Regions from separate parts of the Streptomyces sp. NPDC058691 genome, predicted to be linked through region 2. Evidence: riboswitches for the same ligand, from Rfam matches in the RefSeq annotation. Region 2 holds a riboswitch; each other region holds the start of a gene.
What was found. A riboswitch is a leader RNA that binds a small molecule or an ion and turns the genes downstream of it on or off. The one in region 2 is predicted to bind cyclic di-AMP.
Positions count from the first base shown of each region.

Region 1: another riboswitch for cyclic di-AMP. It lies ahead of ACFWVC_RS16415 (M23 family metallopeptidase); the one in region 2 lies ahead of ACFWVC_RS25565 (transglycosylase family protein).
Region 3: another riboswitch for cyclic di-AMP. It lies ahead of ACFWVC_RS04640 (C40 family peptidase); the one in region 2 lies ahead of ACFWVC_RS25565 (transglycosylase family protein).
Region 4: another riboswitch for cyclic di-AMP. It lies ahead of ACFWVC_RS26835 (NlpC/P60 family protein); the one in region 2 lies ahead of ACFWVC_RS25565 (transglycosylase family protein).

Region 1 covers NZ_JBHXSO010000020.1:43,610-51,327, reverse strand. Annotated here, with positions in the region: gene ACFWVC_RS16430 (helix-turn-helix domain-containing protein) at 1-629, opposite strand, end outside; gene ACFWVC_RS16425 (hypothetical protein) at 790-1,428, opposite strand; gene ACFWVC_RS16420 (hypothetical protein) at 1,443-1,622, opposite strand; cyclic di-AMP (ydaO/yuaA leader) riboswitch at 2,426-2,565, shown strand; gene ACFWVC_RS16415 (M23 family metallopeptidase) at 2,577-3,878, shown strand; gene ACFWVC_RS16410 (hypothetical protein) at 4,005-4,286, opposite strand; gene ACFWVC_RS16405 (DUF6227 family protein) at 4,408-5,169, opposite strand; gene ACFWVC_RS16400 (PfkB family carbohydrate kinase) at 5,340-6,185, shown strand; gene ACFWVC_RS16395 (hypothetical protein) at 6,211-6,435, opposite strand; gene ACFWVC_RS16390 (hypothetical protein) at 6,580-6,747, opposite strand; gene ACFWVC_RS16385 (hypothetical protein) at 6,892-7,314, opposite strand; gene ACFWVC_RS16380 (DUF3427 domain-containing protein) at 7,459-7,718, opposite strand, start outside.
Region 2 covers NZ_JBHXSO010000039.1:18,856-26,573, reverse strand. Annotated here, with positions in the region: gene ACFWVC_RS25585 (peptidylprolyl isomerase) at 1-11, opposite strand, end outside; gene ACFWVC_RS25580 (GNAT family N-acetyltransferase) at 109-747, shown strand; gene ACFWVC_RS25575 (aldo/keto reductase) at 785-1,792, opposite strand; gene ACFWVC_RS25570 (ThuA domain-containing protein) at 1,877-2,557, opposite strand; cyclic di-AMP (ydaO/yuaA leader) riboswitch at 2,930-3,139, shown strand; gene ACFWVC_RS25565 (transglycosylase family protein) at 3,144-4,292, shown strand; gene ACFWVC_RS25560 (SAM-dependent methyltransferase) at 4,497-5,312, shown strand; gene ACFWVC_RS25555 (putative bifunctional diguanylate cyclase/phosphodiesterase) at 5,309-7,465, shown strand; gene ACFWVC_RS25550 (alpha/beta fold hydrolase) at 7,556-7,718, opposite strand, start outside.
Region 3 covers NZ_JBHXSO010000004.1:115,145-122,862, reverse strand. Annotated here, with positions in the region: gene ACFWVC_RS04675 (adenosylmethionine--8-amino-7-oxononanoate transaminase) at 1-540, opposite strand, end outside; gene bioB (biotin synthase BioB) at 533-1,774, opposite strand; gene ACFWVC_RS04665 (8-amino-7-oxononanoate synthase) at 1,922-3,070, shown strand; gene ACFWVC_RS04660 (DUF397 domain-containing protein) at 3,073-3,324, opposite strand; gene ACFWVC_RS04655 (helix-turn-helix domain-containing protein) at 3,339-4,193, opposite strand; gene ACFWVC_RS04650 (ATP-binding protein) at 4,469-4,906, shown strand; gene ACFWVC_RS04645 (GNAT family N-acetyltransferase) at 5,055-5,696, opposite strand; gene ACFWVC_RS04640 (C40 family peptidase) at 5,768-6,241, opposite strand; cyclic di-AMP (ydaO/yuaA leader) riboswitch at 6,246-6,405, opposite strand; gene ACFWVC_RS04635 (hypothetical protein) at 6,790-7,095, opposite strand; gene ACFWVC_RS04630 (ATP-dependent Clp protease proteolytic subunit) at 7,102-7,718, opposite strand, start outside.
Region 4 covers NZ_JBHXSO010000042.1:71,011-78,728, forward strand. Annotated here, with positions in the region: gene ACFWVC_RS26825 (NlpC/P60 family protein) at 1-127, opposite strand, end outside; gene ACFWVC_RS26830 (hypothetical protein) at 468-821, shown strand; gene ACFWVC_RS26835 (NlpC/P60 family protein) at 847-1,983, opposite strand; cyclic di-AMP (ydaO/yuaA leader) riboswitch at 1,991-2,154, opposite strand; gene pcrA (DNA helicase PcrA) at 2,450-4,891, shown strand; gene ACFWVC_RS26845 (M23 family metallopeptidase) at 4,940-6,298, opposite strand; gene ACFWVC_RS26850 (esterase/lipase family protein) at 6,439-7,257, opposite strand; gene ACFWVC_RS26855 (cobalamin B12-binding domain-containing protein) at 7,500-7,718, shown strand, end outside.

The sequences.
Region 1 (7,718 bases), on a different contig from region 2:
GTGCTCTTTATCGTCAGTTCGCCGACCAGCTCGGTCAGCCCCGGGTCGTCGGGGTATCGCGCGGCCTGCGTCCGCAGGGCGCCGACGAGTTCGGCGGCGTAGGCCGCCCACTGCCGGTACAGGTCCCGCGCGGCCTCGTCGAGGAACAGGAAGCGGGCCAGGTTGCGGTCCCGGTGCGGGAGAGCTTCGAAGTCGGTGATCAGTGCGCGGGCCAGCCGGTTGGAGGCCAGCACGTCGCCGTGGCGCCCCAGGACCAGGGCGGGGGAGCGGCCGTCCAGCAGATCCAGCACGCGGTGCACCTCGGGCCGGACCCGCTGCGGCCGGGCCGGTGGGCGGCGGCGGGCGGCGCGGCGCGGCCGTGCCAGCTCGAAGAGGTTCGCCCGTTCGTCCGCGTCCAGCCGCAGGGCCCGGGCCACGGCGTCCAGTACCGCGTCGGAGACATTCTGGTGCCGGCCCTGCTCCAAACGGGTGTAGGAGTCGGTGCTCACCCCGGCGAGCCGCGCCAGCTCCTCCCGCCGCAGCCCCGGCACCCTGCGCGCCGTGCGGCTGACCGCCACCCCCGCGTCCTGAGGGCTCAGACGCGCCCTGCGGGTCCGCAGGAACTCCCTGAGCTCGGCGTTGTGCTCCATGTCCTTCAGTATGGGCGGCCGGTCATGCCTCCGCCCGGCTTCGCGTCCCCGCCCAGGTCGCGGGCTTTGCGCGGGGGGTTCTGGCGGGGCTTCTGGCGAGGGCTTCGGCGCGGTGCCGGCCCTGGGCGTGCGCGGCGTGCGCGTCATCCCGGGGGAGGAGCTAGAGGCCGTCCTCCAGGTGCCGGAGGCGTTCCTGGAAGTGGTCGAGGCGGGCACGCAGGGCAGCGGCCTCGGCGGCGAGCTCCTGGCGGAGAGGAGGGGTGTCGGCAGGCTGCGGGGCCTCGCCGGTGACGTTGACGCCGGCGCCGGCGAGCCGGCCGAAGTCCGCCGGGCGCAGCACCCACAGGCCGGCCGCGCAAGCGTGGCAAAGGGCCTGGAGGGCGCGCCAGCCCGGCAGGCCGGTGCCGGCGCGCACGAAGACCCGCGCCGGGCGGCCGCAGCGGCAGGCCGCCATGCGGACGGTACGCACCCGCTGGCGGGCGTAGCGCATGCCGCGTTCGTACCGGGTGTACTCGCCCAGCACGCTGACCTGCAGGATCACCGCGTCACCGCAGTCCGTGGCGCAGGTCAGCGCTTGCGCCTCGGCGGCGGTGTGCAGGCAGTAGAAGCCGCAGTCGCAGCCCCGTCCCGGGCTGGCGTGCCGCCTCCCGTAGCCGCACCGGGCGTCGTCCAGGACGCCGTACACGATGCGCCCGCCGAGGGAGACGCCACGGAAGCCGACGCGCGTACCGTCCGCGGAGAGCATCGGGAAGGCCAGCTTCCAGCCCGTCGGCGGCACCGCCGTCCGCTCCTCCGGCAAGCGGCGCCCGATCCTCACCGGACCGCGGCCTCGGCGGTCCCGGTCCCCAGTGCCGCGGTGACGTCCGTCTTCGGGGCCGTCACGGCCGTCACGGGCGTGGGGGCCGTCGCGTCCTCGATCTCCCTCACGAAGCCGGGCGGCTCCTCGCCGGTCTCCTCCGCGTAGCCCTTGGCCAGTGCCTTGCCCAGCTTCATGCCAGCCTCCAAGATCGGGCGAATCCGCCGTACTCGGGCATGATGACGCACCCGCTCGGCCGTCGCATAGGGGGCGTGGGGGCTCCCCGCCGCTCGCGGACGGCTCCGGATGTGCGCCCGTGCCGCCCCGCGACGGGCGGCAGGCGGACGAGGCGACGAGCCGTGTGTGCGGGAGTGATTGATGTGCCGGAGTGGCCGACGGCACAGCGCCGCGCAGTGGGTCCCGGACCGCCACGAAGCCTAACATGCCCTGATTCGGCTTATTTTGCCCATCACTCGGGATAGACCATGCGGAGTCGAAGATGTCAAGGGTGACGATCCTCACGGCCCCGCCGCATGGTGCTCGGAATACCTGAGGGGCCGCGCTGTCGGCCCGTCGCCCGCCGCCCCCGGCCGCTCCACCCTCCGGCGGTGCCCGCCGCTCTCCGCCTGGCGCCCTGCGGCGGCCGTCCGCAGTGTCACGTTCACCGGCGATCCGTGGCTTGAAGTGCATCGCAGGCTCATGCCGCGAGCCGGCGCGGACTCCGCCGTGCGGCGTCTCGGGACCCGCCCGGAACGGGTGTTGGGCGGCTGGGATGCAGGGTGACCCTCACTCCCCGTGAGCAGATCACTCCCTTCCGCATAACGACTGATGCACACTCACATCTCCCGCAGGTCACGGCAGTCACAGCGGAATGTACCGATCTGCCCTTTCCATCCCCATAGATTCCCCGTGTGAACTCGCCGAAGCGGCTTGGAATTGGCTGCCGCCTCTATTAACGTTCGATAACGCAGCGCGGTCACCCGTCGCCCGCCAGGGCGGCGCCGTGCGCTTGCTGAATCCCGTTCGCGGGAACCGGGGAACCACTTCCTGGGGTGAATCGGGGGCCTTTCACGGTCCTCGTAGGGGACCTTCCTGCTCCGAACCCGTCAGCTAACCCGGTAGGCGAGAAGGAAGGAAAGGAGTGCGCCCGCGTGGCGTCGAACAAGCCTGCCCTGATACCCGGACAACAGCAGCAAGGAACCGGGTACACCAACCCCGAGTGGGACACCGCCGAGTGGAACATGGCCGCCGGCTGGAATCCCCCGGCCACCGAGCAGGCTCCGCCGACGAAGAACGCGATAGACGGCTGGGACACCGCGGAGTGGAACTTCGCCGCGGGCTGGGTCGAGGAGGCCCTCGCCGCGGCCCCCGCCCCGGGGCCCGTTGCCGAACCCGTCGCGCCTGTCACGCCCGTCGCCCCCGTGCCCGAGCCGCGCAGCGCGGTTGAAGCCGCCGCCTTCCTCGACGAGGCGTACGGCACCCGCGAAGCGGACACGGACCACGACACGGACCTCCGGGACGCGCACGTCGCCCAGCCCTTCCCCTCGTTCGGCGAGCCGGAGGCGGCCACCGAGCCGTGGAACCCCACCGAGGAGTCCACCGCCCCCGTCCGCGGCCGGCACCGGGTGGCCAAGCAGCGCGGCCTGAGCCGTGGTTCGGCGGTCTTCGGCGTCGCGGCCGTCGCCGTGCTCGGCGTCGGCGGCGTCGCGACCGCCGAGGGCAAGAACCCGCTCCCGGTCTCCCTTCCCAACATCCCCGAGGTGTCCAAGGTGCCCGGGCTCGGCGCCCTGGTCGACAGCGAGCCCGCTGCCAAGCCCGTCGCCCAGGCCCTGAGCCCGGACGCCGGCGAGACGCTGCGCACCCGCATCCTGGACCAGGCCCAGCAGCAGCGGAACGCCGCCGACGAGGCGGCGCGGTCCGCCGCGCAGCAGCAGGCCGCCGCCAAGGCGGCCAAGGCCGCCGCCGCGCAGCAGGTGCGCGAGGAGGCCGCCGCCAAGAAGAAGGCCGCCGCGGAGGCCGCGAAGAAGGCCGAGGCCGCCCGGCTGGCAGAGCTCGCCAAGAGCTACATGCTGCCGCTGACCTCGTACACCCTCACCGCGAGCTTCGGGCAGTCCAGCTCCCTGTGGGCCAACACCCACACCGGCCAGGACTTCGCCGCCCCGACCGGCACCCCGGCCAAGGCCATCCACAGCGGCACCATCACCGAGGCCGGCTGGGCGGGTTCGTACGGCTACCGCATCATCCTGACGCTCGACGACGGCACCCAGCTCTGGTACTGCCACCTCTCCTCGATGCTCGTCACCTCGGGCAAGGTCTCCACCGGCGACACCATCGGCCGCGTCGGCGCGACCGGCAACGTCACCGGCCCGCACCTGCACATCGAGGTCCGGCCGGGCGGCGGCGACCCGATCGACCCGATGCCGTGGCTGCGCAGCATGGGCATGAACCCCTGACCTGAACCTCAGATCCGACGCGGCGCGAGCGTCGTACGCACGGACCCCGGCGGCCTGGTGGCACCCCCGACACCAGGCCGCCGGTCCGTGGTTGTCGTCCCCTCGATCCCGCGATGCCTCGATGCCTTACGGGATGAGGAAGTTGTAGACCTCCGAGATCCGCGGCGGCCCGCTCGGTTCCGGGAACCCGGACTCCTTGGCCGCGGGCATCATGATCACCAGGTAGGCCTCCAGCGCCTCCACGGAATTCCACACGTTCACGATCCGCAGACCGTCGTTGGTGATCACGGCGGCGTGGGTCAGCAATCCGGCGGGGGGATGGTCGGGACCGAAGCCGGCGCGGTGATTGGCCTCCTCGTACTGCAGGGCCGTCACGCCCGGGAACTCGACCTCCGCCAGGACCGCCATGGGAACCTCCCGTTTCCCTCTACGCCCAATTTCCCCCGGCTGCGGACCGCCCGCAACGGGAGATGGCCGCGCGCCCGGGGAACGCGCGGCGCCGGGGCAGGGGCCGGGGCCGGGCAGGGCGCTACAGCGCCTCCATGCGCACGTCCGCCGAGTCGCAGGCCACCGTCTCGTCGGCGTAGACCTCGCACACGGGCCGCCCGTCGGGCGTCATGGTGTGCTCGACCTCCCACAGGCTGAGCTCCTCGCCGCTCGCGAGGAGGAAGGCGTGCTCGTACAGCGTCCAGCCCACCACGCGGCCGGTCCCGATCCGGGTGTGCCGCCCGGTGACGTACGCGATGTCGTGGCCGACCGCCGAGCCGAGCCGGGTCCGCAGGTCGTCGGCGGGCGCGTCCCTGTTCTCGGCACGCCGCAGCAACCGCCAGGCGTGCTCCGCGGAGTCCTCCCGCATGTACTGCCTGGGGCCGGGCACCGGTTCCGCCCCGGACCGCGGCAGCCGGGCCAGCCACTCCGCGGCCTCCGCCTCCAGCTCCTGCGGCGCGGGCTCGCCGAAACGCAGGTCGATCACATGCTGCGCGGCGAGGAGCACCTCGGGGTCGGCGTACACCTCGTACAGCGGGTCGTCGCCGGGGCCGGTGTTGTGCTCGATCTCCCACAGCACCTGGGTGCCGCCGTCCGCGAGCAGGAAGGTGTGGCGCAGGGTGCGCCGGCTCAGCCGCCGCGGCGGCCCCTTGCGCTGGCGGAAGGACGCCAGCTCCGTGCAGCCCATCAGCGCGGTCTCCAGCCGCTCCATCACGGCGTCGTCGATCTCGAACGCGTTCTGCGCCCGGGCCAGCACCACCTCGACGTCCGCCGGACCTGCCCCACCTGGTCGCGCGTTCCCCATGCGGTCCTCCTGCTCACGGCATTCCCCGCGCACCATTGCTGAGCACACAGCGTAGTGGCCCGTGAGCACTCCGCGTCGGGGGTACGGGAAAAAATGGTGCACCCCTACCCGTAGGACGCGCGTAAACGGGACGGCCCCCCTCGCGTACCGCCGGGTGCGACCATGCGCCCATGCGCGCGCTCTTCGTAGGCCTCTGCACGCTCGACGTCATCACACGGGTCGGCCACGTCCCCGCCCCCAACGAGAAGCTGACCGCCTCGGCGCAGCTCATCGCGGCCGGCGGCCCCGCCACCAACGCCGCGGCGACCTTCGCCCACCTCGGGGGCGAGGCCGTCCTGCTCACCGCCTTCGGCGGGCATCCGCTGTCCGCGGCGATCGACGCGGACCTGGCGGCGCTCGGCGTCACCGTCCTCAACCTCACCGCGGACTCCCCGGAGCCGCCGGTCGTCTCCACGATCCTGGTCACCGCGTCCACCGGCGACCGGGCCGTCGCCTCCCCCGCATCGGCCTCGCCGTCGCCGCCGGGCGATCTCCAGGCGCTCGTCGCCTCCGCGGACCTCGTCCTGGTCGACGCCCATCACCCGGCCCTGGCCCTCCCGGCCGTCCGGTTTGCCCGCGCCGCGGGCATCCCGACCCTCCTCGACGCCGGCAGCTGGCGCCCGGGCACGGCACCCCTGCTCCCCTACACCGACCTCGCCGTCTGCTCCGCCGACTTCCGCCCCCCGGGCACGTCGTCCCCCGCCGACGTCCTCGCCTTCCTCCACGACGCGGGCGTCCCCTGGCCGGTCATCACCCGGGGCCCTCTTCCCGTCCTGTGGTCCGGCGGCGAGGTCCCCGTCCCTGCCCCCACGACGGTCGCCGACACCCTCGGCGCCGGCGACATCTTCCACGGCGCCCTCGCCCACGCCCTCCTCACCCCCGCCAGCACCGCCCTCGCCCCCGCCCTCCGCTTCGCGGCGGAGACCGCATCCCGCTCCTGCGCCTCCTTCGGCACCCGCACCTGGATGCGGGCCTGACCCCCGGGCGGCCGAGCCGTCCCCCTCACGACCTCCCGCTCCGCCGCCCTGCGAACCCCACGAAGATCGCCGCCGCCACCCCCAGGACCGCCCACCCCACGGCCGTCTCCGACAGCGACGTCTGCGTGTGCTTCGGCAGCAGCGACAGCCCGCCCAGCACGACGAACATCGCGCACACGTAGCTGCCCCCCGCCGCCAGCACCCACCGCACCAACCGGCCCTGCCGCGTGTTCGACGACTTGTCGCTCATGGGGATTCCGCCTTGCTCCGTGACCCTGCCTCGCACCGGGACTTTCCCGTCAGTGCTTCAACGCCCACCCACAGTCCCCGACACGGGCTTCGGGCGTCCCCAATTCACAGGTGTTGCGCCTGAGGTTGGGGTGAATGCGGTAGGTCAGGGGTCCTGCCGAGTCCGCAAAGCCAGTGCACCGGAGACGAAGATGACGATCGTCGTGGCCAGCACCGTCCAGAAGAAGCCCGATTCCTGCAGCCCACGCAGCATGTCCTGCGGTAGCAAGGCGAAGATCAGCAGGACGAACACTGTGGCCAGTGCGTAGCTCACCCCCGCGCCGAGAAGGACGCGCAGAGCGCGGGACGTGAGCGAAGGGTGCATTCGTGGGGGCATCGTCGTTCCGCCTGTCACTTGGTGATGAAGTGGCACTGCGTTGCCCGCCTTGTCCCCGAAACGAAGAAGTCCGCGCACGCCTTAGCCGTAGTGCTTCAACGTGTGGTGAGTCCTGTCGACACGGCCGATTGAGCTGTGCGCGGTGCATCGGGTGTGGGTTTGCCCCCTGCTCACGAGGTATGTGCGGCCGTTCAAGTCCGAGTAGCGATAGTCGATCCGCCAGTTGCACCAGGCCCCGCCAGCACTGTCGATTCCGAAGGCATCCTGCACTGATGCCTCCTGCCGATCGATGTGCCGCCCGGATCCCTGGACGAAGTGGCCCAACGTGGTCGCCGGCAGGCAAAGCTGCGTTCCCTGTGCGTCAAAGCAGAAGCCCACGACCTTCGCGTACCCCACCGCCGTGGCCGAAGCCGGTGTCGAGAAACTGATGACGGTGGCGACCGCAGTCGACGCTGCCAGTGCCGCCTGGGTGACGTACCGCGCTACAACGTTCACTCGCTCCATGGGGACTCCTCCGATGCTCCTGTATTGCGGATGCACCAGAAACGGGAGGAGCAGATCGCGAGGTACGCCGTGTTGCAGGGCGGTGACACAAGGTCGCCCTGGGGAGTGGTGCAGGAACCTTCAAGCGGCAGTTCTGCAACAAGATCAGCCGGCTGCGAGTGCCGAATAGGTCCACACGTCGGCGGGCAGTTCGTGCTGGAGCTCCCATTCGATGGCCATGGGTTTGCTGCCTTCGTGCTTCTGGTATTCGGCAGGGCCGAGGAGCATCCAGGGCTGCGGTCCGCCGATGTCGGTCATCTTGTATCGGCGGACGAAGACCAGGACGTGCGTACCCATCTCCCTGTGGTGCTGGTAGCGCAGGCCGGTGGGAGAGGTGCTGGAGGTCTGGTTCTGCGATTCCCAGT
Region 2 (7,718 bases):
TTGTTGCTCATGCCGACATTTTCACATCCCCGGTCGCCACTCCCGACCGCGCCCCGCGCGGGACACGCAGTTGACCAGCCGCGCGGCGGTGCGCATAGCATCCGGGGCATGCCGGAAACCGTGACCTTGCAGGGCGGACACGTCCGCCTGGAGCCGCTCACCGCGGACCACGCGGACGGGTTGCTCCGCGCCGCCCAGGAGTCCCGCGACACCTACGGATTCACCAAGGTGCCCGAGGACCTGCCCGCCATGCGGCGGTACGTCAGCGACGCGCTGGCGGAGCAGGCCACCGGCGCCGCCCTCCCGTTCGCCGTGGTCGACACCGCGCGCGGCACCCTGGTCGGCTCGACGCGCTTCCTGGACCTCGACTACTGGACCGTCACCCCGGCCTCGCCCGCGGGGCGCGCGACTCCGCGCCCGGACGGGGCGCCCACGGTCGCCGAGATCGGCAGCACCTGGCTGTCCGCCTCCGCCCAGCGCACCCCCTGCAACACCGAGGCCAAGCTCCTGCTGCTCACGCACGCCTTCGAGACCTGGGGCGTGCTGCGCGTCACCCTCAAGACCGATGCCCGCAACGCCCGCTCGCGCGCCGCGATCGAGCGCATCGGCGGACGCTTCGAGGGCATCCGCCGCGCCCACGTGCCGGCCACCGACGGCACCGTCCGAGACAGCGCCTACTACTCCGTCGTCCAGGACGAGTGGCCCGGCGTCCGTGCGGAGCTGGAGGGCCGCCTCCGGAGGTCCTGACGGCGAGGACCCCCGGAGGCGGAGCCGCCTGCGAGACCTACGGGATCTCGACGCCGGCCAGCGCCGACAGACGGTCGATCTCGGCGAGTTCGGCCTCGGTGAGAGGCGCGGCGTCGAGGGCGGCGAGGTTCTGGTCGAGCTGGGCCACGCTGCTCGCGCCGATGAGGACGGAGACCACGCGAGGGTCGCGCAGGACCCAGGAGAGAGCCAGCTGCGCGAGGGTCTGACCGCGTTCGCCCGCGAGCTTGTTGAGGGCGTGCAGCAGGGTGAGCTTCTCGTCGGTGAGGGCGTCGCGCTTGAGGAAGTGACCGAGGGCCATACGGGAGTCGGCGGGGACGCCGTCGAGGTAACGGTCGGTCAGCTGCCCCTGGGCGAGCGGCGAGTAGGCGATGAGGGCGGTCTCCGTCTCGCCGACGGCGTCCAGGACGCCCGCCTCGGGGCCGCGCTGGAGCAGGCTGTAGGCGGCCTGGTGGATGAGCAGCGGGGTGCCGAGCCCGCGCAGGATCTCGGTGGCCCGGCGGTGGGCGTCCGCGGGGTAGTTGGAGATGCCGGCGTACAGTGCCTTGCCCTGGCGGACCGCGGTGTCCAGGGCGCCCATGGTCTCCTCAAGGGGCGTGTCCGGGTCGAAGCGGTGGGAGTAGAAGACGTCGACGTAGTCCAGGCCCATGCGGCCGAGGGACTGGTCGAGCGAGGCCAGCATGTACTTGCGGCTGCCCCACTCGCCGTACGGGCCGGGCCACATGTCGTAGCCGGCCTTGCTGGCGATGAACAGCTCGTCGCGGTACGGGCGCAGGTCCTGGGCGAAGAGGGTGCCGAAGTTGGCCTCGGCCGAACCGGCGGGCGGCCCGTAGTTGTTGGCGAGGTCGAGGTGGACGACCCCGCGGTCGACGGCACGGCGCAGCACGGCGCGCTGGGTCTCCAGCGGCGAGGTGTCGCCGAAGTTGTGCCACAGGCCCAGGGAGACGGCGGGGAGCAGGACCCCGCTGCGGCCGGTGCGGCGGTACTGCATCGAGGCGTAGCGGTCTTCGGCGGCGAGGTAGGGCACGCGGGGGCTCCCGGTCGGTGTGTCGGTGTGGCGATGTAAGAAAATGTTCGGGATTGGGAGGCTACCCCTGGGGGTTCTGCCGTGTCACCCGGGTTCGGGGGCGCCCCATGCGCCGCCCCCGGCCCAGGTCACACCGCCCAGGAGGTGCCGCCGGAACGCGGGGTCGGCGTAGGCCTCCGGGGTGTGGCCGAGCGCGGTGTAGAAGCTGCGGCCGGTCCCGGTCTCCCGGCACCAGACCAGCGGGTGGTCCGCCCCCATCCCGCCCCCCTCGTACGTGGACTCGTCGGCCGAGGCGAGCACCCGCACCCGGCCACGGGGGGAGGCGCCGAAGTCGTACCACTCGTCGGTGAGGGTCCAGGCCGAAGGGAGGTGCGCGGTGGCCGGGTGGCCGTGGTCCTCCACGCGCAGCACGCCCGGCTGTATCTCCGGGTGCCGGGTGAAGCGCGCCCCGAGCAGTTCCCCGTACCAGGGCCAGTCGTACTCGGTGCACGCCGCGGCGTGCACGCCCACGAAGCCGCCGCCTCCCTCGACGTACGCCCGCAGGGCGGCGCGGGCCGCGCTGTCGAGCACCTCGCCGCTGGTCGACAGGAAGACCACGGCCGCGCTGCCGGGCAGGCCCGCGGTGAGTGCCGCGGGGTCCTCGGTCGCCTCGACGGTGAAACCGTGCTCCTGTCCGAGATCCCGGAAGGCGGCGATGCCGTCGGGAATCGATGCGTGCCGGTAATCGGTTGTCCTGCTGAACACGACGACGTGTGCGGGCTCCATGACGCCATCCTAGAAGGCGGGTTGGAACGCCCCATGTCATGCCTTATCCGGCATCGAAGGTCGTAAGCGGACATATGTATCCACAGTGCATGCGTAGGCAATAGGCACGTGATGGGTGTCACGCGATGAACACGCTGCGGCAGGTTTGAGCGACCGAGCGTCGATTTAAGTTCCCCATATTCACCACATGTGCACGGCCCTTCGCCCGGGGTCATCATTTCGCCTACACAGAGCGGACACTTCTCACGTAAAGTCACAGAATTCATTGATCGACTTGCCGGTCGGCGATTGCTGTGATTTCGGACCTTGCCGGGGTGCGATTGCGTCGTTTAGCTTCCAAGTCCCGCAGGCCGGATGCCGGCGGGAATTCTTCCGAGTGGAACGCCTAATCCTGCCGCCACTCGTAAGCCGGATGACGAGACCGCACGGCAGGAGCGGGGGACCCAGGTAAGCGCCGTTCCGTGTCACGGGACGGCTTGGGGTGAAGTCGCAGCGACGTGCCTTTAGTTGGCATGCCTCAACGCGGCCGGGCATCTCCAGCCCGAACCCGACAGCTCACCTCGTAGGCGTCGGAGAGGAATTCCCCATGCCCGCAAAGGGAAAGCACCGTCGTCAGCGGACCAGCCGTTTCGTCCGCATCGGCGCATTCGCCGGCACCACGAGTGCCGCCATTGCCCTTCCGGTCGTCGGCGCCACCGGCGCCCACGCCGCTCCGGTGAGCGTCTGGGACAAGGTCGCCAGCTGCGAGAGCACCAACAACTGGGCCATCAACACCGGTAACGGTTTCTACGGCGGGCTGCAGTTCACCCAGAGCACCTGGGCCGGCTTCGGCGGCACCAAGTACGCCGCGCGTGCGGACCTCGCCACCAAGGCCGAGCAGATCGCCGTGGCCGAGAAGGTCCTGGCCGTCCAGGGCCCGCAGGCCTGGCCGGTGTGCGGCCCCCGGGCCGGTCTGACCAAGGCGATGGCCGACACCTCGGCCACCCCGGAGAGCGTCGCGGGCACCACCACCCCGAAGCCCGCCACCCCCAAGCCCACCACCCCCGGGAACGGCACCGAGGCCGGCAAGCCCACCGACTCCGCCCCCAAGCCGGGCACCGGCGACCAGTACAAGGTCGTCGGCGGCGACACCCTCTCCACGATCGCGGACACCCAGGACGTGACCGGCGGCTGGCGCGCGCTGTACGACACCAACAAGGCCGTCATCGGCGGCAACCCCAACCTGATCTACCCGGGCCAGGTTCTGGCGCTGGGCGGCAAGGCCGCTGTCACGACCCCGGCCAAGCCCGCCACGAGCACGCCCGCCCCGGCCAAGCCCGCCTCCACCTCCGGCTACACCGCCCCGCTGGACCACGTCACGCTGGGCACCCCCTACCACCAGGCCGGGTCCATGTGGTCGAAGGGCTACCACACCGGTGTCGACTTCATCGCCTCCACCGGCACCAAGGTGAAGTCGATCGCCGCCGGCACCGTGGTCTCCGCCGGCTGGGGCGGCTCGTACGGCAACCAGGTCGTCGTCAAGCACGCCGACGGCAGGTACTCGCAGTACGCGCACATGTCCTCGCTGTCGGTCTCGGCCGGCCAGACCGTCTCCGAGGGTCAGCAGCTGGGCCTCTCGGGCGCCACCGGCAACGTCACCGGCCCGCACCTGCACTTCGAGGTGCGCACCACCGCGTCGTTCGGCTCCGACATCGACCCGCTCGCCTACCTGCGCGCGCACGGCGTCAGCATCTGAAAGACCTGACGCCCCGTCATCCGGCGGCAGTATGTGCCCTGTTCCCCGCACCGCGGGGGGCAGGGCACTTGCCGTTGGCGAGTGACCGAAACGGATCGAATATTTCCATTTCAGGTTTCCTCTCGAACGAACGATCAGTAGCCTCTGAGCCACACGGCCGTCCGCACGGCCGGCCGCCCTGATCCCGACGAGCTGGAGCCGTTGATGGAGCGTCCTGCCTGGGCCCCCCAAGGCATCGACCTGTCCGTGCCGAGCGTGTCCCGCATCTATGACTACTACCTGGGCGGCTCGCACAACTTCGAGGTCGACCGGGAGGCGGGACGGCGGGCGATCGAGGCCTTCCCGGGTCTGCCCAAGATCATGCAGGCCAACCGGGCCTTCATGCGCAGGGCCGTGCGCTTCGCGGTGGACGAGGGCGTCACCCAGTTCCTCGACATCGGCTCCGGCATCCCCACCTTCGGCAACGTCCACGAGGTCGCCCAGGCCGCGAGCCCCGGCGCCCGCGTGGTGTACGTCGACCACGACCCGGTCGCGGTCGCCCACAGCCGCGCCGTGCTGGACGGCAACGAGGACGCCGTGATCGTCGCCGCCGACCTGCGCTCCCCGCGCGACATCCTCAACAGCGAGGAGACCGGCCGGCTGCTGGACCTCGACCGCCCGGTGGCCCTGTTGCTGGTGGCCGTGCTGCACTTCATCGAGGACGCCGACGACCCCGCCAAGGCCGTCGCCGAACTGCGCGACGCGCTCGCGCCGGGCAGCCTGCTGGTCCTCACCCACGCCTCCGTGGAGGGCGGGCCGCGCCGGCCCGAGGAGGGCGAGCGGGTGCAGAACGTCTACCGCAGCGCCAGCTCGCCGCTGATCATGCGCTCGCGGCACGCGGTGGAGGCGTTCTTCGACGGCTTCGAACTCGTCGAACCAGGCCTGGTCTCGGCGCCCCTGTGGCGGCCGGACGGCTCGGACGACGACGAACTCGACCCGGTCGTCTTCAGCGGGTTCGCGGGCGTCGGCCGTAAGGCGTGACCGTGACCACGGAACCCGGCCCGGAGCCGGAGCCCGCCGACAGCCTGCGGCGCTTCGCGATCATCTGGAGCCGGGCGATCTACCCGGCCACCGCCACGTCCATGACCCGCGGCGAGTTCGAGGAGTACCTGCTCCCGCTCGCCGCGCGGCTGGAGGCGGCCCTGCACGCCCAGCCCTTCGACGCGCGCGCCGGCGCGGAGATCGGCTCGGCGCTGGTGGCCGCGCACTGCACGGACCCCGAGGCGCTGCCCCGCATCCTCGGCGTCGTGGACGCCTACCTGCTGCTGTACTCCCCGCTGGACCCGGCCCTGCCCGCCGACGAGGGCCGTACCCGCTCCGCCCGGCTGCAGCACTGGATCGCCTACGGCTACGCGGGCGCGCTGCGGGAACGGACCAGGACCGAGCAGGAGGCCCTGTCCCGGGCCGCGCTCGCCGCCCGTACCGCCGTCGAACAGGCGCTGCACGAGAGCGAGGTGCGGTTCCGCGCCATCTTCCAGGGCGCCTCCATAGGCATCGGCATCGCCGACATGGAAGGCCGCATCCTCGACGTTAACGACGCCCTCACCGCCATGTTCGGCGGCCTGGAACGCCGCATCCTCAGCAGGAACGTCTACGACTGGGTGCACCCGGAGGACGCCCCCGAGGTCTGGGAGATGCAGCGCGGGCTCAACCGGGGCGAACGCGACCGCTACAGCGTGGAGAAGGCGTACTACCGCCCCGACGGCACCGTGCTGTGGACCAATCTGACGGTCTCCCTGCTCCGCGACCACGCGGGCGTCCCGCAGTACATGCTGGCGCTGATGGAGGACATCACCGAGGAGCGCCTGCTCAGTGAGCGCCTGCGGTACGAGGCCACGCACGACGCGCTCACCGGGCTGGCCAACCGGAATCTGTTCTTCGAGCGCCTGGAGCAGGTACTCGGCGGCCCGGAGGGTTCCCGCGTCGGGGTCTGCTACCTCGATCTGGACGGTTTCAAGGACGTCAACGACAGCCTCGGCCACGCGGTCGGCGACCGGCTGCTGGTCGCCGTCGCCGAGCGGCTGAAGGCCTGCGTCACCTCGGCCGACCAGCTCGTCGCCCGGATCGGCGGCGACGAGTTCGCCGCGCTGGTCGTCAACCCGGCGAGCCGCGCGGACGTCACGGGCCTCGCCGACCTCATCCTCGCCGCGCTCGCCGACCCCATCCGTGTCGACGACCGCGAACTGGCCGTGCGGTGCAGCATCGGCATCGTGGAGGGCCAGGCCGGCAAGCTCGGCCCGGCCGAGGTGCTGCGCAGCGCCGACATCACCATGTACCGCGCCAAGGCCGCCGGCGGGAACCGCTTCGAGCTCGCCGACCCCGACTCCGACGCCCGCGCCATCACCCGGCACGGGCTCACCAACCAACTGCCCATCGCCCTGGAGCGCGGTGAGTTCTTCATCGAGTACCAGCCGCTGGTCCGGCTCGCCGACGGCAGCGTGCGCGGCGCGGAGGCGCTGGTGCGCTGGTGCCACCCGGTGCACGGGGTGCTCGGTCCCGACCGGTTCATCGCGCTGGCGGAGAGCACCGGGCTGATCGTGCCGCTCGGCCACTGGGTGCTCCAGCAGGCCGCATGGCAGGCCCGTGACTGGCAGTTCCCGCGCAGCGACGGCCACCCGCTGCGCATCAACGTCAACCTGTCCCCGGCGCAGCTGAGCCACCGCGGCCTGGTCCCGGAGACCCTCGCCGTCATCAAGGAAGCGGGCCTGGAGCCGACCGCCCTGTGCCTGGAGGTCACCGAGAGCGCCTTCATCGGCGCCGACGAGGAACTGCTGCGCCCGCTGCGTGAGTTCGCCGACCTGGGCATGGCCATCGCGCTGGACGACTTCGGCACCGGCTACTCCAACCTGGCGTCGCTGCGCCGGCTGCCGATCACCACGCTGAAGCTGGACCGCTCCTTCACCCGCGGCATGCAGCAGCACCCGGCGGACCCGGTCGACGTGAAGATCGTGGAGGTCGTCGTCGACCTCGCCCACACGCTCGGCCTGTCGGTGACCGTCGAGGGCGTCGAGACCGGCACCCAGGCGGAGTACCTTCGGGCCCTGGGCTGCGACACCGCCCAGGGCTGGTACTACGCCAGGCCCGGCCCGCCCGATCGCCTCCACTCGCTCTCGCTCGTCGACGCGACGGCCTGAGCGGGCCCGCGCCGGTGCGGTACCGGACCGGCGTGACACCGACGGCGCCGTTCCTGTCGCAACGCGACGCGGGACAGGGCTGATTCGCTCCTATTCGTCCAACCCGGCGAGAAAATCGCGCAGTACGCCCTCGAAGACCTCGGACCGTTCCAGGTTGGGCAGATGCCCGGCCCCCTCCACGACCGCCAGCCGCGATCCGGCCACGGCGCGGTGCATGGCCTCGGCCTCGGCGACGGGGGTGAACACGTCGTCC
Region 3 (7,718 bases), on a different contig from region 2:
GGGCAGCACCCCGGACCACAGCCCGTGCATGCCCCCCTCGGGGTCGCACACGGACATCGGCTGCCAGGTGTCGCCGTGGTAGCCGCCGCGCCAGGTCATCAGGCGCTGCTTGGCCGGCCGCCCGAGGGAGCGCCAGTACTGCAGGCACATCTTGACGGCGACCTCGACCGACACGGAGCCGGAGTCGGCGAGGAAGACGTGCCGCAGCGGCTCCGGGGTGATCTCCACTAGGCGGGCGGCGAGCCGGACGGCGGGCTCGTGCGTGAGCCCGCCGAACATGACGTGGCTCATGCGGTCCAACTGGCCGCGCGCCGCCTCGTTGAGCACCGGGTGGTTGTAGCCGTGGATCGCCGACCACCACGAGGACATGCCGTCGACGAGTTCGGTCCTCCCCTCGACCGGTTCGGCGAGCCGCAGCCGGACCCCGGCCGCGGACTCGACGACCAGGGGTTCCTGGCGGCCCGGCATGGGCCCGTACGGATGCCAGACGTGCTCCCGGTCCAGCGCCAGGAGCTCTGCCGGGGTGAGCGGATCAGGCATTGGGCGGCAGGTCCGTCCCGGCGCCGCGGCGGCGCACCGCCACCAGGTCCGTACGCGCGGCACCCGCCGTGGCCGACGCGGCCGCCGGGATCGCAGTGCCCGCCGGGACCGGGGCGGACGCGGTGTGGCCGCCGCAGGGCCCGCAGCCGCCGCCGTCCCCGGCTCCGTGCGAGCCGCAGCCGCCGGTGTGCGAGCCGCATCCCGCGGCCGCCACGGCGTCCGCGACGTCGGCCCGGTGCTCGGGGAGCGTGACCGTGCCGGCGCCCTCCACCTCGAAGCCGGCGTCCGCGATCATGTCGAGGTCGGCCTTGCCGGCCTGGCCCTCACTGGTGAGGTAGTCGCCCAGGAAGATGGAGTTGGCCAGGTGCAGCGCCAGCGGCTGCAGGGTGCGCAGGTGCACCTCGCGGCCGCCCGCGATACGGACCTCCACGTCGGGGCAGACGAAGCGCACCATCGCCAGGATGCGCAGGCACCGCTGCGGGGTGAGGTTCCACTCATCGGCCAGCGGTGTGCCCTCGAAGGGGATGAGGAAGTTGACGGGCACCGAGTCCGGGTCCAGCTCCCGCAGGGCGAACACGACGTCGACCAGGTCCTCGTCGCTCTCGCCCATGCCCGCGATCAGGCCGGAGCAGGCGGACAGGCCCGCGGCCTGGGCCTGTTGCACCGTGTCGACGCGGTCGGCGTAGGTGTGCGTGGTGGTGATGTCCCCGTAGACCGCCTCGGAGGTGTTGAGATTGTGGTTGTACGCGTCGGCGCCCGCGCCGCGCAGCCGGCCCGCCTGTCCCTCGGAGAGCAGGCCGAGGCAGGCGCAGACCTCCACGCCCTCGTTCTGGTCCTTGATGGCCTCGATGGTCTTCGAGACCCGGTCCACGTCGCGGTCGGTCGGGCCGCGTCCGCTGGCCACCAGGCACACCCGCTTGGCACCGCCGGCGACCCCCGCCGCCGCGGCGGCCGCCGCCTGTTCGGGCTTCAGCCAGGTGTACTTGAGGACGCCGGCCTCCGAACCGAGCCGCTGCGAGCAGTACGAGCAGTCCTCGGGGCACAGCCCCGACTTGAGATTGACCAGGTAGTTCAGCTTCACCCGGCGGCCGAACCAGGCGCGGCGCACCTTGCCGGCCGCGGCCACCACGTCGAGCAGCTCGTCGTCGGAGCCGGCCAGCACGGCGAGGGCCTCCTCGCGCGTGGGCAGCTCACGGCGCAGCCCCTTCTCCACCAACCCATTGAGCAGATCCATGCGGCGATCCTGACGCACACGGCGACCGTGAGCCAATGAGGCACCCCACAAGACCGCTCGCGCAGGGTGTGTGGATCACCACACCGTGCGAAGCGGCGAGGCAGACTACGGTGCTGAGGACATCCGACACCGACCCCGGGGACGACCATGGCCCGCGACCCGTTCGACTGGATCGACGCGCACGCCGAACGGCGCGACGCGGCGGGGCTGGTACGCACCCTGCGGCCCCGGCCCTCGGACTCGGCCCTGCTCGACCTCGCCTCCAACGACTACCTGGGCCTGGCCCGGCACCCGGAGGTCACCCGTGCGGGTGCCGACGCCTGCCTGCGCTGGGGTGCCGGGTCCACCGGTTCGCGGCTCGTCACCGGCAGCACCGAACTGCACGCGGAACTGGAGGCCGAACTGGCCGCCTTCTGCGGCTTCGAGGCGGCTTTGGTCCTCGCCTCGGGGTACGCCGCCAACCTCGCCGCGGTGACCGCGCTGACCACCGAGCCCGGCACCCTGATCGTCTCCGACGCGGGCAACCACGCCTCGCTCATCGACGGCTGCCGGCTCTCCCGGGCGGCCACCGAGGTCGTCCCCCACGCCGACCTGGGCGCCGTGCGCAAGGCGCTGTCCGGGCACGACGGGCCGGCCGTGGCCGTCACCGACTCGGTCTTCTCGGTGGACGGCGACGCGGCACCGCTCGGTGAACTGGCGGCGGCGTGCGCCGAGGCGGGGGCCGCACTGCTGGTCGACGACGCGCACGGGCTCGGCGTCCTCGGTGACGGCGGCCGGGGAGCGGCGGCGGCCGCAGGGCTCGCGGGGGCGCCGGGGCTGGTGTGCACGGCCACGCTGTCCAAGGCGCTGGGCAGCCAGGGCGGCGTGGTGCTCGGCCCGGCCCGGGTCATCGGGCATCTGGTCAACGCGGCGCGGACGTTCATCTTCGACACCGGCCTCGCGCCCGCCGCCACGGGTGCCGCGCTGGGGGCGCTGCGGCTGCTGCGCCGGGAGCCGGACCGCGCCGGGCGGGCCCGGGAGGTGGCCGGTGAACTCCACAAACGGCTGGCGGCCGCGGGGCTGGACGCCACCGCGCCGGACGCGTGCGTGGTGTCGGTGCGGGCGCCCTCGCCGGAGGCGGCGGTCCAGTGGGCCGCGGACTGCCGGGAGGCGGGGCTCGCCGTCGGCTGTTTCCGGCCGCCGTCGGTGCCGGACGGGATCTCCCGCCTGCGGCTCACCGCGCGCGCCGACCTGACGGACCGGGAGATCGGCGACGCCGTCGGGACGATCGTCCGTACGGCGCCGCCACGCCGCTGAGCTCAGGGGCGTTCGGTGAGGGTTCCCGTCCGCACGGCGGTCAGGAACGCGTTCCATTCGGTGGGGGAGAAGAGCAGGGCCGGGCCGCGCACATCCTTGGAGTCGCGGACGGCGAGCTGTCCCGAGAGCGGCCCCGAGGGGACGAGTGCCGTCTCGACACAGTTGTTCGCCGCCGTGCTGTAGCTGCTGCGTCGCCAATTCACGCCGAAGAGGGACGCACTGGAGGAAACGTACTGAGGCAGTGCGCTGGACATGGGGGTGTGCCTCCTTACGCGCCTTTGCCGATACCGGTGATGAAGGACAGCGACTGTTCACTCGACAGGGCATGGGAGCGCAATCGATTGAAGGCAGCACCGTACGCCCTGATGTCCTCTTCCTGATCCAGATAGAGACTACTCGTCAACTGGTCGAGAACGACAACATCCAGATCAGCAATGCGCGGAAACGAGAAGATGACGAAAGGCCCCGTGACGCCGATATGGCCCCCGGCCGAGAAAGGCAGTACCTGCAGATGCACATGAGGCAGGGAACCGAGCTCCACAAGATGGCTTAATTGCGCCGCCATCACTTCCGGGCCCCCCACCCTGCGCCGCAGCACCGCCTCGTCGAGCACCGCCCACAGCTCCAGCGGCGGCGACGCCCGCAACACCGCCTGACGCGTCATGCGGACGTCCACCAGCGTCGCGATCTGCCGCGGACCCAGCTGGGGCAGCACCGAACGGGTCAGCTCACGGGCGTAGTCCGGGGTCTGCAGCAGCCCCGGCACGACGGTGGTCTCCAGGGTGCGGGCGCGGCAGGCGTCGGTCTCCAGACTGATGAAGTCCCGGTAGGTGGAGGGCAGTTCCTCGCGGTACTCGTGCCACCAGCCGCGCCGGACGCCCTCGCCGCCGGCCAGCGCCGCCAGCATGTCGCGCAGTCGCTGATCGCGGACGCCGTACGCGTCCAGCAACGCGGTCACGTCCTCCGGGCGCACGCCGCTGCGACCCGTCTCGATGCGGCTCACCTTGGACTGATGCCAGCCCACCCGGAGGGCGACCTCGCCGCTCGTCAGTCCGGCCGTGTCCCTGAGACGGCGCAATTCGGAGCCGATCTTGCGGCGGCGGACCGCCGGCACCTGCTGCATGACTGTGTACCTCCTGGTTCCCCGGCAGCCCTCGCCGGTCCCCGGGCGAAGTCTGCCGCGCAAATACGTTCTCTCGTAGCAGAGTTCACCGCTTTGAGCGACAGATATATGCATATAGCTGTGGTGGCACCTGTTTAACGGCACGATGAGTGGCACTCTGGCGCGTGGAAGCCGGTGGGCCCGTATGGGAAGTACGGGCCGCCGGCGGCCGGGCGCGCGGCCCGGACAGGCGCGCGCCGGAGTCCCGGTCACGGCGGGAAAGGGACAGCGTCGCCATGGCAGACCACCAGGAAGCATCCGTCACCCTGCCGAGCGACCCTGCCTCGGTACCCACGGCCCGTCGTTATGTGCGCGACCTGTTGGCGGAGTGGGGGATGACGGAGGACTCGTCGCCCGCCGACGCCGTCCGGCTGATCGTCTCCGAACTCGCCACCAACGCCGTGCTGCACACCCTCGGCCAGTCGCCCACCTTCACCCTCGACGTCCGGCTCGACCGCGACGAGCAGTTGCGGATCGGGGTCACCGACAGCCACCCCCGCTGGCCCCAGCGGCTGCCGGCCGCCGTCCAGCAGGACAACGGCCGCGGCATGGTGATCATCCGTCATCTCACGGCCGAGGCCGGGGGCCGGCTCCATGTCACGCCCACCGTCGATGGCGGCAAGACCGTCTGGATCACCCTGCCGTGGGTGGCGGCTGCCGCCCCGGTGGAGTGAACGCCGCGCCCCGAGGGGCACCACCGGGGACTCCGCCGTCATCCTGGGCACCAGACCCACCCGAGCCCCGCACTGACCAGGGCGCCGGCGGCGGCATGCGGGCGGCCCTGGGCGCGGAGCTGCCGGCCGGTGCCCGGCCCTGAGGCGCTCAGTCGTGTGCGGGCACCAGCAGCGCCTCGGCGCCGACGGGCGTGAAGCCGGCCGCCAGCAGTGCCCGTACGCTCGCCGCGTTGCCCGGGGCGATCTGCGCCCACAGCGTCTCGCCGCCCGGCACCAGACGGCGCGCCTCCAAGGCCAGCCGGCGGCCGAGCCCGGCGCCGCGTGCCGCGGGCTCGACCTCGACGGCCATCTCCCACCGGCCCGCCACTCCGCGCCCGATGAGCACCGTGCCGCCCGGGACCGTCCACACGCGTACCTCGTCCCGGTGCCGCAGCGCCCGCGCGGCGCGGGGATGCTCGCGGCCGGTGGTCTCCCGCAGGGCGAGCGGGGGTCCGGCCGGCGGGCCGGGCAGGGCGGTGGCCGTCGCCAGCAGGTCGATGTTGTTCACCCGGCGCCCGAGCAGCCCGCACAGGGCGGTCAGGAACGGCGGGTTGAGCGGTGCCGACAGGTCGCCGGGCGGGAGCAGCTCCCGGATGCGCCCGGGGTCGGCGTCGGCGAAGACCACGGAATGCGCCGTGAAGGCCAGGACGCCCGCGTCGCGTGCCGAGGGCTGCGGCACGATCGTCACCGAGCCGTCGGCGGGCGGGAGGACGCCCTTGGCGGCATCGGCGAGCAACTGCTGCAGCGTCATGGCCCCACGCTAGCCGGGCCGGTACGCCGCGGGGCCCCCGGGTGGGCGGCCCGGGACCCCGCGGCGCCGGGTCACTTCACACGGCCGTACCAGACGCTGCGGGTCCAGATCTTCTCCAGCCGCACCCGGCCGCCGGGTTTGGGGGAGTGCCAGATCCGCCCGTGCCCCGCGTATATCCCGACGTGGTAGATGCTGCTCCCGTAGTGGAAGAACACCAGGTCACCGCGGGTGCGGTCGGAACGGTGGATGTGGCGTGTGCTGTTGTACTGCGCGGCGGCGGTGCGGGGCAGTTTCCTGCCCACCTTCTTGAAGGAGTAGAGCGTCAGGCCGGAGCAGTCGAAACTGCGGGGGCCGGTGGCCCCGTACCGGTAGGGGGAGCCCTTCTTCGACGCCGCGACCTTCAGTGCCTTGGCCCGGATCGTCACGGCTTCGGCGTGCTGGGCCATGTCCGGCAGGACCGCGGGACCGGCGACGGCGGCCGCCGTGAGGGCGGAGACCGCCCCGAGCCGGGAGAGAACCGCGGACATGGCTGATGGCGCGATCATGCGCAAACCCTTCGTCGTCCGCCTGCGAAGGATGACCTGTCGGGTTCGGGCAGGCGAAGATGCCCGGCCGCTGGTGCGGCTTCACCCCAAGGAATCGGCCCGTGGGCCGGTCCCGTCGTACTCGGGTCCTCCGCTCCTGCCGTTGCGTTCGGTGTCGACCTGGCGTCCGCGACGGCGGCAGGACTCGGCGTCCGCGCGGACCGCCCCGCCGGATGACGGGGGCTTGTCGTCGAAGGGATGGTTACTCACAGAACTGGTCAGGACATAGCTCATCCGGTCGAATGTGAGTCTCTTCACGACTCACCTATTCGGGTGGACTCGGGTCTCAGGAGTGCCGTCTGACGACTCGAAACCAGTCGAACACCTGCGATGGAGCGTCAGATTCCGGTTGTGTGCGGCCGAAGCGCGCAAGTCGGGACCGTTCGCGTGTCGACGTGACGTACAACGATCGGGCGAGTCCATTCGGTGCTACTTCGTGTCGAGCCTGTGGCGCCGCGTGACAGACCGGTGGATGACCCGATCTGACGTCGACTCAAGATGACGGTCCGTCAGTGCGACGGTGGAAGGGGCAGGGTGACCAGCCGGGTACGCCGCTCCCCGTCGAGCACGCGCAGGGCGCGCTCGATCGTCGTGGTGTGCAGCTCGCTCTCCCCCCGCAGGTGCATCGTGGTCAGCGCGTCGCGCAGCTCCGCCGCGCGTCCCGCCAGGGCCTGGGCGGCCCGCAGCGCGCCGTAGGTGTCCCGGACGCGGGCGGGGTTGATCCTCCCCAGCAGATCCACGACCTCCAGATATGTGTCGATGAGTTCGCCCTCCGCGCGGGTCAGGGCGGGCAGCGGCGGCAGTTCGGGCAGCACGGCCGGTCACCGCACGGCGCGCGGGCCGGTCCCGCCGTCGCCCTTGCGGCTGACGGTGAGCCGGTCCACCAGTCCGTACGCGAGCGCGGACGGGGCGTCGAGGATCATGTCGCGCTCGATGTCGGCCCGGATCCGCTCCGCGTCCCGTCCGGTGTGCCGAACCAGCAGTTCCTCCAACTGGTCACGACTGCGCAGTAGTTCCCTGGCCTGGATTTCGAGGTCGGCGGTGGTGCCCTGGACGGCCTCCGGGAAGGAGGGCTGATGGATCAGTACCCGCGAGTGGGGAGTCGCCAGCCGCTTGCCCGGAGTCCCGGCCGCCAGTAGCACGGCCGCGGCCGACGCGGCCTGGCCGACGCACACGGTCGAGACGTCGCAGTTGACGAACTGCATGGTGTCGTAGATCGCCGTCATGGCGGTGAGCGACCCGCCGGGGGAGTTGATGTAGAGCGAGATGTCCTGCTCCGGGGCGGCGCTCTCGAGGTGGATCAGCTGGGCGATGACGTCGTTGGCGGACGTGTCGTCGATGGGCGTGCCCAGCAGCACGATCCGTTCCCGGAGCAGCTTGGAGTACGGATCCAGGGAGTGCACACCCTCACTGGTGCGCTCGGTGAACTCGGGCAGGA
Region 4 (7,718 bases), on a different contig from region 2:
GGGGCTCGGCGTGCCCGGCCTCACCGAACACCGTCACCGAGGCCGCTCCCGCGATGGCGAGGGTGGCGGCCGTGCGCGCGGTGGAGCCGGTGAGAGTGCGCTCCTTGGGCTTTCTGTGCGACGCCACGCGCCGTCACTCCTTCCGAGCTGCCGGACTTGCTGCCCGCGGCCCGGCGGCGGACGGACGGGGAGCCGCGCCGCCGCCGGGCCTTCGGCGGGGGTGACCGATGCCGACGGCGAGTCCCGCCGGCAGTGGGGATCGGCCACCTGGTGCAGGACGCTAAACCTGTGCGTCGCCGGACAGCGGTGCAGTGTGCGGGACTGGTCCGATTCGGCCGCTACCTGCCATCCGATGACCGCTGTTCGACGGGTGACCCGGTCGCTTGCGGTCCAGCCGTGACCGATGTGCCGGAAGTGGCCCACCTCGGTGCCGAGTGCTGATACGGGCGTGACTAGGGTCCTGAGCCATGGACATAGTCATCAATCTCGTCGTCGGCCTGCACATCATCGGCATCGCCGCCCTGCTCGGCGGCTTCCTCACCCAGATGAAGGCCATGGGCCGCGGCGAGGCGCGCTTCGTGCCGGGGATGCTGCACGGGGCGCTCACCATGCTGGTCACCGGCGCGCTCCTGGTCGGCCTCAACCAGGCCGACGACCAGCCGGTGAACAACGTCAAGATCGGCGTGAAGCTGGCCGTGCTGGTGGTGGTCCTCGGCCTCGTCTACGTCAAGCGCGACGAGGAGAAGGTGTCGGCGGCGGCCTTCGGCACGGTGGGCGCGCTGACCACCGCCAACATCTTCATCGCGGTGCTCTGGACCTGAGTCCCTTCGCGGGGAGGCGCGGGACTCAGGCCATCCGGGCGTAGCCGTAGATCGGCATCTCGGTGATCGGGGCGATCTTCACCACGGTGCCCGTGTGGGGTGCGTGGATCATCTGGCCGCCGCCGATGTAGAGGCCGACGTGGGTCACGTCCGAGTAGAAGAAGACCAGGTCCCCGGGTTGCAGCTGGTCCGCGGTGACGCGCGAGCCGAAGTCGACCTGGTCGTAGGTGGTACGGGGGATGGAGACGCCGGCGGCGGCCCAGGCGCCCTGGGTCAGGCCGGAGCAGTCGAAGGAGTTGGGGCCGGTGGCGCCGTAGACGTAGGGCTTGCCGATCTGGGCGCGGGCGAAGGCGATCGCCTTCTCGGCCTTGGCGGCGTACGTGCCCGGCGCGGCCGTGGTCGAGCCGCCGGACGTGTCCGAGGACGAGGACGTGCCCCCGGCCGCGTTCCGCGCCGCCTCCTCCTTGGCGGCGATGGCGCGGGCCTTGGCGGCGGCCTCCTCCTCGCGCTTCTTCTCCAGGGCGGCCAGCCGCGCCTTCTCCTGCGCGGTCAAGGTGTTGAGCAGCTTCTGCGCGTCGGCCAGCTTCTCCTTGACCGCCTTCTTCTCCGTGGCCAGCCTCGTCTGGGCCTCGGTGAGCTTCTGCAGGCTCTGCACGGCCTCCGTGCGCTTCTGCGTGGTCTCCGCCTGCTGCGTGCGGAAGGCCTCCATCGCGTGCTCCTGGCGGTCGGACAGGCGGTCCATCAGGTGCGCCTGGTCCAGGAACTGCTGCGGGTCGGAGGTGAGCAGGAAGGTCGTCGTGCCGTCCAGGCCGCCGCCGCGGTACTGCGCCGTGGCGTACTCGCCTATCGTGCGGCGGGCGTCGTTGAGCGTCTGCGTCTTGCGGGCCACCTGGTCGAGCAACTCGTCCGCGTGCGACCGCTGCTTGTCGGTCTGCTCCTTGGCGCCGTTGTAGCGCTCGGTGGCCGCCTCGGCCTGGTGGTAGAGGGCGTCCACCTTGGCCTTGACCTCGGTGATGGAGGGTTTGTCGGGGGAGGCGGGCGCCGCGCTGGCGCTCTCGCCGAAGAGGGTGACGGTCGCCAGTGCGGCGGTCGTGAGCCCCACGGCCGTGCGCGGGCCGGGGACGGTGAGCATGCGGGGTCGCGGCTTGCGGTGCGTCGCCAACTCGGGCGGCTCCTTCCGTGGACCGCCTACCGGGTTAGCTGTCGGGTTCGGGCTTCGGAAGGCCGCCCTACGGTCGTCCGGGCACACGCGCGGTGCGCCCGTACGGACCGATTCACCCCAAAGTGGTGGGTCCCCGGCTCCGGCGGTCGCCGGACTCAGCGGAGGCGGCCGTGACGGCTCGGTCGCCGCCGTTCGGTGCGGACCGCCTGATGCGGCACGGTAGTCAACTGGGGTGGCTCCTGGGAAGGCTGGTGTTCGAATTGTCCGCAATCATTTCGTGACCTTTACGCTCCGGGCCGTTGTCCGCCCCTCCGGCGGCCCTTCTGTGTGGGTGCGAGGCCGCTTCGACGGGGGTGCGACGCCCTCCGGCAACCCTCCCCGGTTCTCGCCCGCGTGCCTTCCGCGCCCGCCGGGCTCCCGGAAGCGGCGCACCGCTGTCGGTCCCACCGCCTAGACTCGGGAGGCGATGAGCAGCCTCTTTGACGACAGCTTCCTGGCCGGCTTCGAACCGAGGGAGGAGCACCCGCCGCCGCCCCCCGAGGAGGAGGCCGAGGCGGTTCCGCACGACCTCTTCGAGGGGCGCTTCGACGCGCCCGCCGACCGGGACGCGTACTACCGCGACGGCGCGCCGCGCCCCGCCATCGACCCCGCGGCTCTGCTGGAGGGGCTCAACGAGCAGCAACGCGCCGCCGTGGAGCACACCGGCTCCCCGCTGCTCATCGTCGCGGGCGCCGGCTCCGGCAAGACCCGGGTGCTCACCCACCGCATCGCCCACCTGCTGGGCGCCCGCAAGGTGCACCCCGGCCAGATCCTCGCGATCACCTTCACCAACAAGGCCGCGGGCGAGATGAAGGAGCGCGTCGAGCAACTCGTCGGCCCGCGCGCCAATGTGATGTGGGTCTCCACCTTCCACAGCGCCTGCGTCCGCATCCTGCGCCGGGAGTCCAAGAAGCTCGGCTTCACCTCCAGCTTCTCCATCTACGACGCGGCCGACTCCAAGCGCCTGATGGCGCTGGTCTGCCGCGACCTGGACCTGGACCCCAAGCAGTTCCCGCCGAAGTCCTTCAGCGCCAAGGTCTCCAACCTCAAGAACGAGCTCATCGACGAGGAGACCTTCGCCGACCAGGCCGAGAACCCCTTCGAGAAGAAGCTCGCCGAGGCCTACGCGATGTACCAGTCGCGGCTGCGCGAGGCCAACGCGCTCGACTTCGACGACATCATCATGACCACGGTCAACCTGCTCCAGGTCTTCCCGGACGTCGCCGAGCACTACCGGCGCCGCTTCCGCCACGTCCTCGTCGACGAGTACCAGGACACCAACCACGCCCAGTACACCCTGGTGCGCGAGCTGGTCGGCACCGGGACGGGGGACGCGGAGGAGGGCGGCGAGGGGCCCGCCGAGCTGTGCGTGGTCGGTGACGCCGACCAGAGCATCTACGCCTTCCGCGGCGCCACCATCCGCAACATCCTCCAGTTCGAGGAGGACTACCCGCAGGCGCGCACGATCCTGCTGGAGCAGAACTACCGCTCCACCCAGAACATCCTGACCGCCGCCAACGCCGTCATCGAGCGCAACGCCTCCCGCCGCCCGAAGAACCTGTGGACGGAGGCCGGCCAGGGCCCGGTCATCACCGGCTACGTCGCCGACCAGGAGCACGACGAGGCGCAGTTCATCGCCGACGAGATCGACCGGCTCACCGACGCCGGTGACGCCCGTCCCGGCGAGGTCGCGGTCTTCTACCGCACCAACGCGCAGTCCCGTGTCTTCGAAGAGGTCTTCATCCGCGTCGGCCTGCCGTACAAGGTCGTCGGCGGAGTCCGCTTCTACGAGCGCAAGGAGGTCCGGGACGTCCTGGCCTACCTGCGCGTGCTCGCCAACCCCGAGGACACCGTCCCGCTGCGCCGCATCCTCAACGTGCCCAAGCGGGGCATCGGCGAGCGCGCCGAGGCCATGGTCGACGCCCTTGCCTCGCGCGAGCGGATCTCCTTCCCCGCGGCGCTGCGCCGGGTCGACGAGGCCTTCGGCATGGCCGCCCGCTCGGTCAACGCCGTGAAGCGCTTCAACGAGCTGCTGGAGGAACTGCGCACGATCGTGGAGTCCGGCGCCGGCCCCGCCACCGTCCTGGAGGCGGTGCTGGAGCGCACGGGCTACCTGGCCGAGCTCCAGGCCTCCACCGACCCGCAGGACGAGACCCGCGTCGAGAACCTCCAGGAACTCGCGGCGGTGGCCCTGGAGTTCGAGCAGGAGCGCACCGAGGACGAGCCCGGCACGCTCGCCGAGTTCCTGGAGCGCGTCGCGCTGGTCGCCGACTCCGACCAGATCCCGGACGACGACGAGGGCGGCGGCGTCATAACGCTGATGACCCTCCACACCGCCAAGGGCCTGGAGTTCCCGGTGGTCTTCCTGACCGGCATGGAGGACGGGGTCTTCCCGCACATGCGCGCGCTCGGCCAGACCAAGGAGCTGGAGGAGGAGCGCCGGCTCGCCTACGTCGGCATCACGCGGGCGCGCCGGCGGCTGTACGTGACGCGGGCGAGCATGCGCAGCGCGTGGGGCCAGCCGTCGTACAACCCGCCCTCCCGCTTCCTGGAGGAGATCCCGGAGCCGCTCATCGAGTGGCGGCGCACGGGATCCTCCCCGGCACCGTCGGCCTCGGTGTCGGCGGCGGCCTCGATGCTGTCGCGCTCCCCGGCCAAGGGCGGCCCGTCCGGTTTCGCCACCCGGCGCACCCAGGACCGGCCGGTCGTCGCGCTGGCGGTGGGGGACCGGGTCAACCACGACACCTTCGGGCTGGGCACGGTCGTCTCGGTCGACGGCAGCGGTGAGAAGGCCAAGGCCACCATCGACTTCGGCGACGAGCGGCCGAAGGTGCTGCTGCTGCGCTACGCGCCGGTGGAGAAGCTCTAGCGGGTCCGGGCTTAAGGCTTGGGGCGGGGGGTCTCGCGGGCCCGCCGCTCAGCGCGGGTCGAGACCGTGGCTGAGCAGCCACGGCAGCGGGTCGACGGCCGAGCCGCCGGCGGGGCGCACCTCGAAGTGCAGGTGCGGCCCGGTGGAGTTGCCCGAATTGCCGGAATAGGCGATGACCTCGCCGGCCTTGACGCTGCCCCAGCGGATCTTGGTGCTGCTCAGATGGCAGTACCAGGTCTCGGTGCCGTCAGGCGCGGTCACAATGGCCATGTTGCCGTAAGCGCTGTTCCACTGCGTGCGGACGGTGCCGTCGGTCGCGGCCATCACGGGGGTGCCGTAACTGACCGGGAAGTCGATGCCCGTGTGGACCGACATCCAGTTGACGCCCGCCTGACCGAAGTACGCGCTCAGGCCGTGCTCGGACACGGGGAGCAGGAACTTGGGGCGCAGCGCCTCCTTGCGGGCCGCCTCCGCCGCCTTCTTCTTCCGCTCCGCGGCCTGGCGCTCCTTGATGTCGAGGCGTTCCTGGGTGCGGCTGGCACGGGAGGCGAAGTCGTCGACGTCCCGGTTCACCCCGGCCAGCTGCTGGTCGAGCTTGGTGGTGGGGGTCTTGGCGCTGCCGACGATGCCGTCCGCCTGCGTCGTGGTGGTGTCGCCTTCCTCGGTGTTGACGGTCACGGCGGCGGCGCAGGCCGCGACGCCCATGACGGCGACGGAGGGGACGGCGACGGTCAGCAGTGCCGAGCGGCGGGCGGGGCGGCGCCGGCGGCTGCCGGCGCGGGGGCGGGGCAGGACGGGCGCGCCGTCCGGGTCCGCGTCGTGCGCGGGGTCGTACTCCTCCGGCTCGGTGCCGTGCGGGTCCTCGCCGTGGAGGTCGTGGCCGGCGGTGTCCTGCTCGTCGAACGGGTAGGCGTCCTCGTCGTCGGCGTAGTCCTCGACGGTGGCCCCATGGGCACCGTCCTCCGGCTCGCGGGCGTGGGGCACATACGCGTGCGGTTCGTGCGTGAGGGGTTCGTGCTGGAGGGGTTCGTCGGAGAAGGGCTCGTGCGGGAGGGCGGGCTCCGGCTCCTGGTACTCGTACACCGGGGCGTGCTCGTACGCCGTGTAGTCGTATCCCTCGGCCACGGGCTGTGTGTACCAGGTGCCCGTGGCCGTGCCGGCGGGGTCGGCGTAGGCGGCGGTCGCGGCGGTGGTGTCCTGGGGCTGCCAGTAGGCGGTCGCGGTCGTGTCCCACGAGCCGGTGGCCTGGGTGCCGGTGTCGTACGCGGGGTAGCCCTGGCACGTGCCGAACAGCGGGTCGTCATCCGTGTTGACAGCACCCACGGACTGGTACGGGGCGCTGGAATAGCCCTCGTACCCGTAGGCGTTGTACTCAGGGGCGTACCCCGACGGGTGACGGTCGTTCACCGCTACTCTTTCGCCTCGGCAGCAGGAGAATTAGCGGCGACTGTATCCCCCTGCGGCCGACGGCGACAATCTTCGGCAGGATTCAGGCATCGGTGATGCCTTGTGTTCGATGGCGTTTCGATGCTTATGGGGCAGGTCCGTCACGCCGCGTCGACGGCCCCGGATGCCCGTTCCTCGCCCAGCAGCGCCTGCCGGATACCGGCCGCGATGGCGGCATGCACCGGCATGGTCAGATGCCCGACGCCCGCGACGTGCACATTGCGGGCGATGAGGTCGGGATGGTCCAGCCGGGCCGCCTCGACCGGGCTCATCATCTCGTCCCAATCGCTCCAGAACGCCACGAAACGGGTACGGCAGCCGGGCGCCGGCTCGGCCAGTTCCTCTATCAGGTCGGAGTTGGGCCGCATCTGCCGGACGATGGGGTGCGGGTTGAGCAGGGGTGCGGCGCGAGTGCCGGAGTGCGGGGTGCCGAGGGTGATCACGGTGCGTACACGGCTGTCCCCGCCCAGTCGCTGCGTGTAGTAGCGCGCGATGAGCCCGCCGAGGCTGTGGCCCACGATGTCCACCTGGCTGTGGCCCGTCTGCTCGCAGATCTGCTCCACGTGACGGCCGAGCAGTGCCGCGGCCGTGCGGATGTCGCAGGTCAGAGGGGAGTAGTTGACTGCCTGTACATGCGGCCAGCCGTGCCGGCGCAGCGAGCGTCGGAGCATCGCGAAAACCGAACGGTTGTCCACGAAGCCGTGCAGCAGCAACACCGGCGGGTGACTGCGGCCCGCGGTGGGGATGCGGGTCGGTTCCTCCGGCTCGCCGACCGAAAGCTCCGGCCCGCGCTCCTGGAAGATGCCGGTCGGGTACAGGAAGACATGACCGGTAAGGATGGCGATCTCGATCGCCGCGGCTCGTACGTAGGCCGCCTGACGAACCAGACGGTCTCCGACACCGAAAGACAGGACGCCCATGGCCTACCTCCCGTGCGGCACACGGAGACGGCTCTGTCCCCCATGCGCCGAGAACGCAAAAGCCCGCGTCGCCTGCTCAACCGATGACGACCACGGGCCGAACGCGTTTCTAACGTGAACGTGTCCCAATGGGTAATTTCCCCCTCGGAGGGCTTCGCGAAACTGTCCGCTCGGGGGATGCTGGCGATAACGTTCGTTCACTGATGTGCCCGCTGAGCGCAGTAATCGTGTTGGAGGCAGTGATGGGAGTGTCCGGTCCGATCCGGGTCGTGGTGGCCAAACCGGGGCTTGACGGTCACGACCGCGGGGCCAAGGTCATCGCCCGAGCGCTGCGCGATGCCGGTATGGAGGTCATCTACACCGGCCTGCACCAGACGCCCGAACAGATCGTCGGCACCGCGATCCAGGAGGACGCCGACGCGATCGGGCTGTCCATCCTGTCCGGCGCCCACATGACGCTC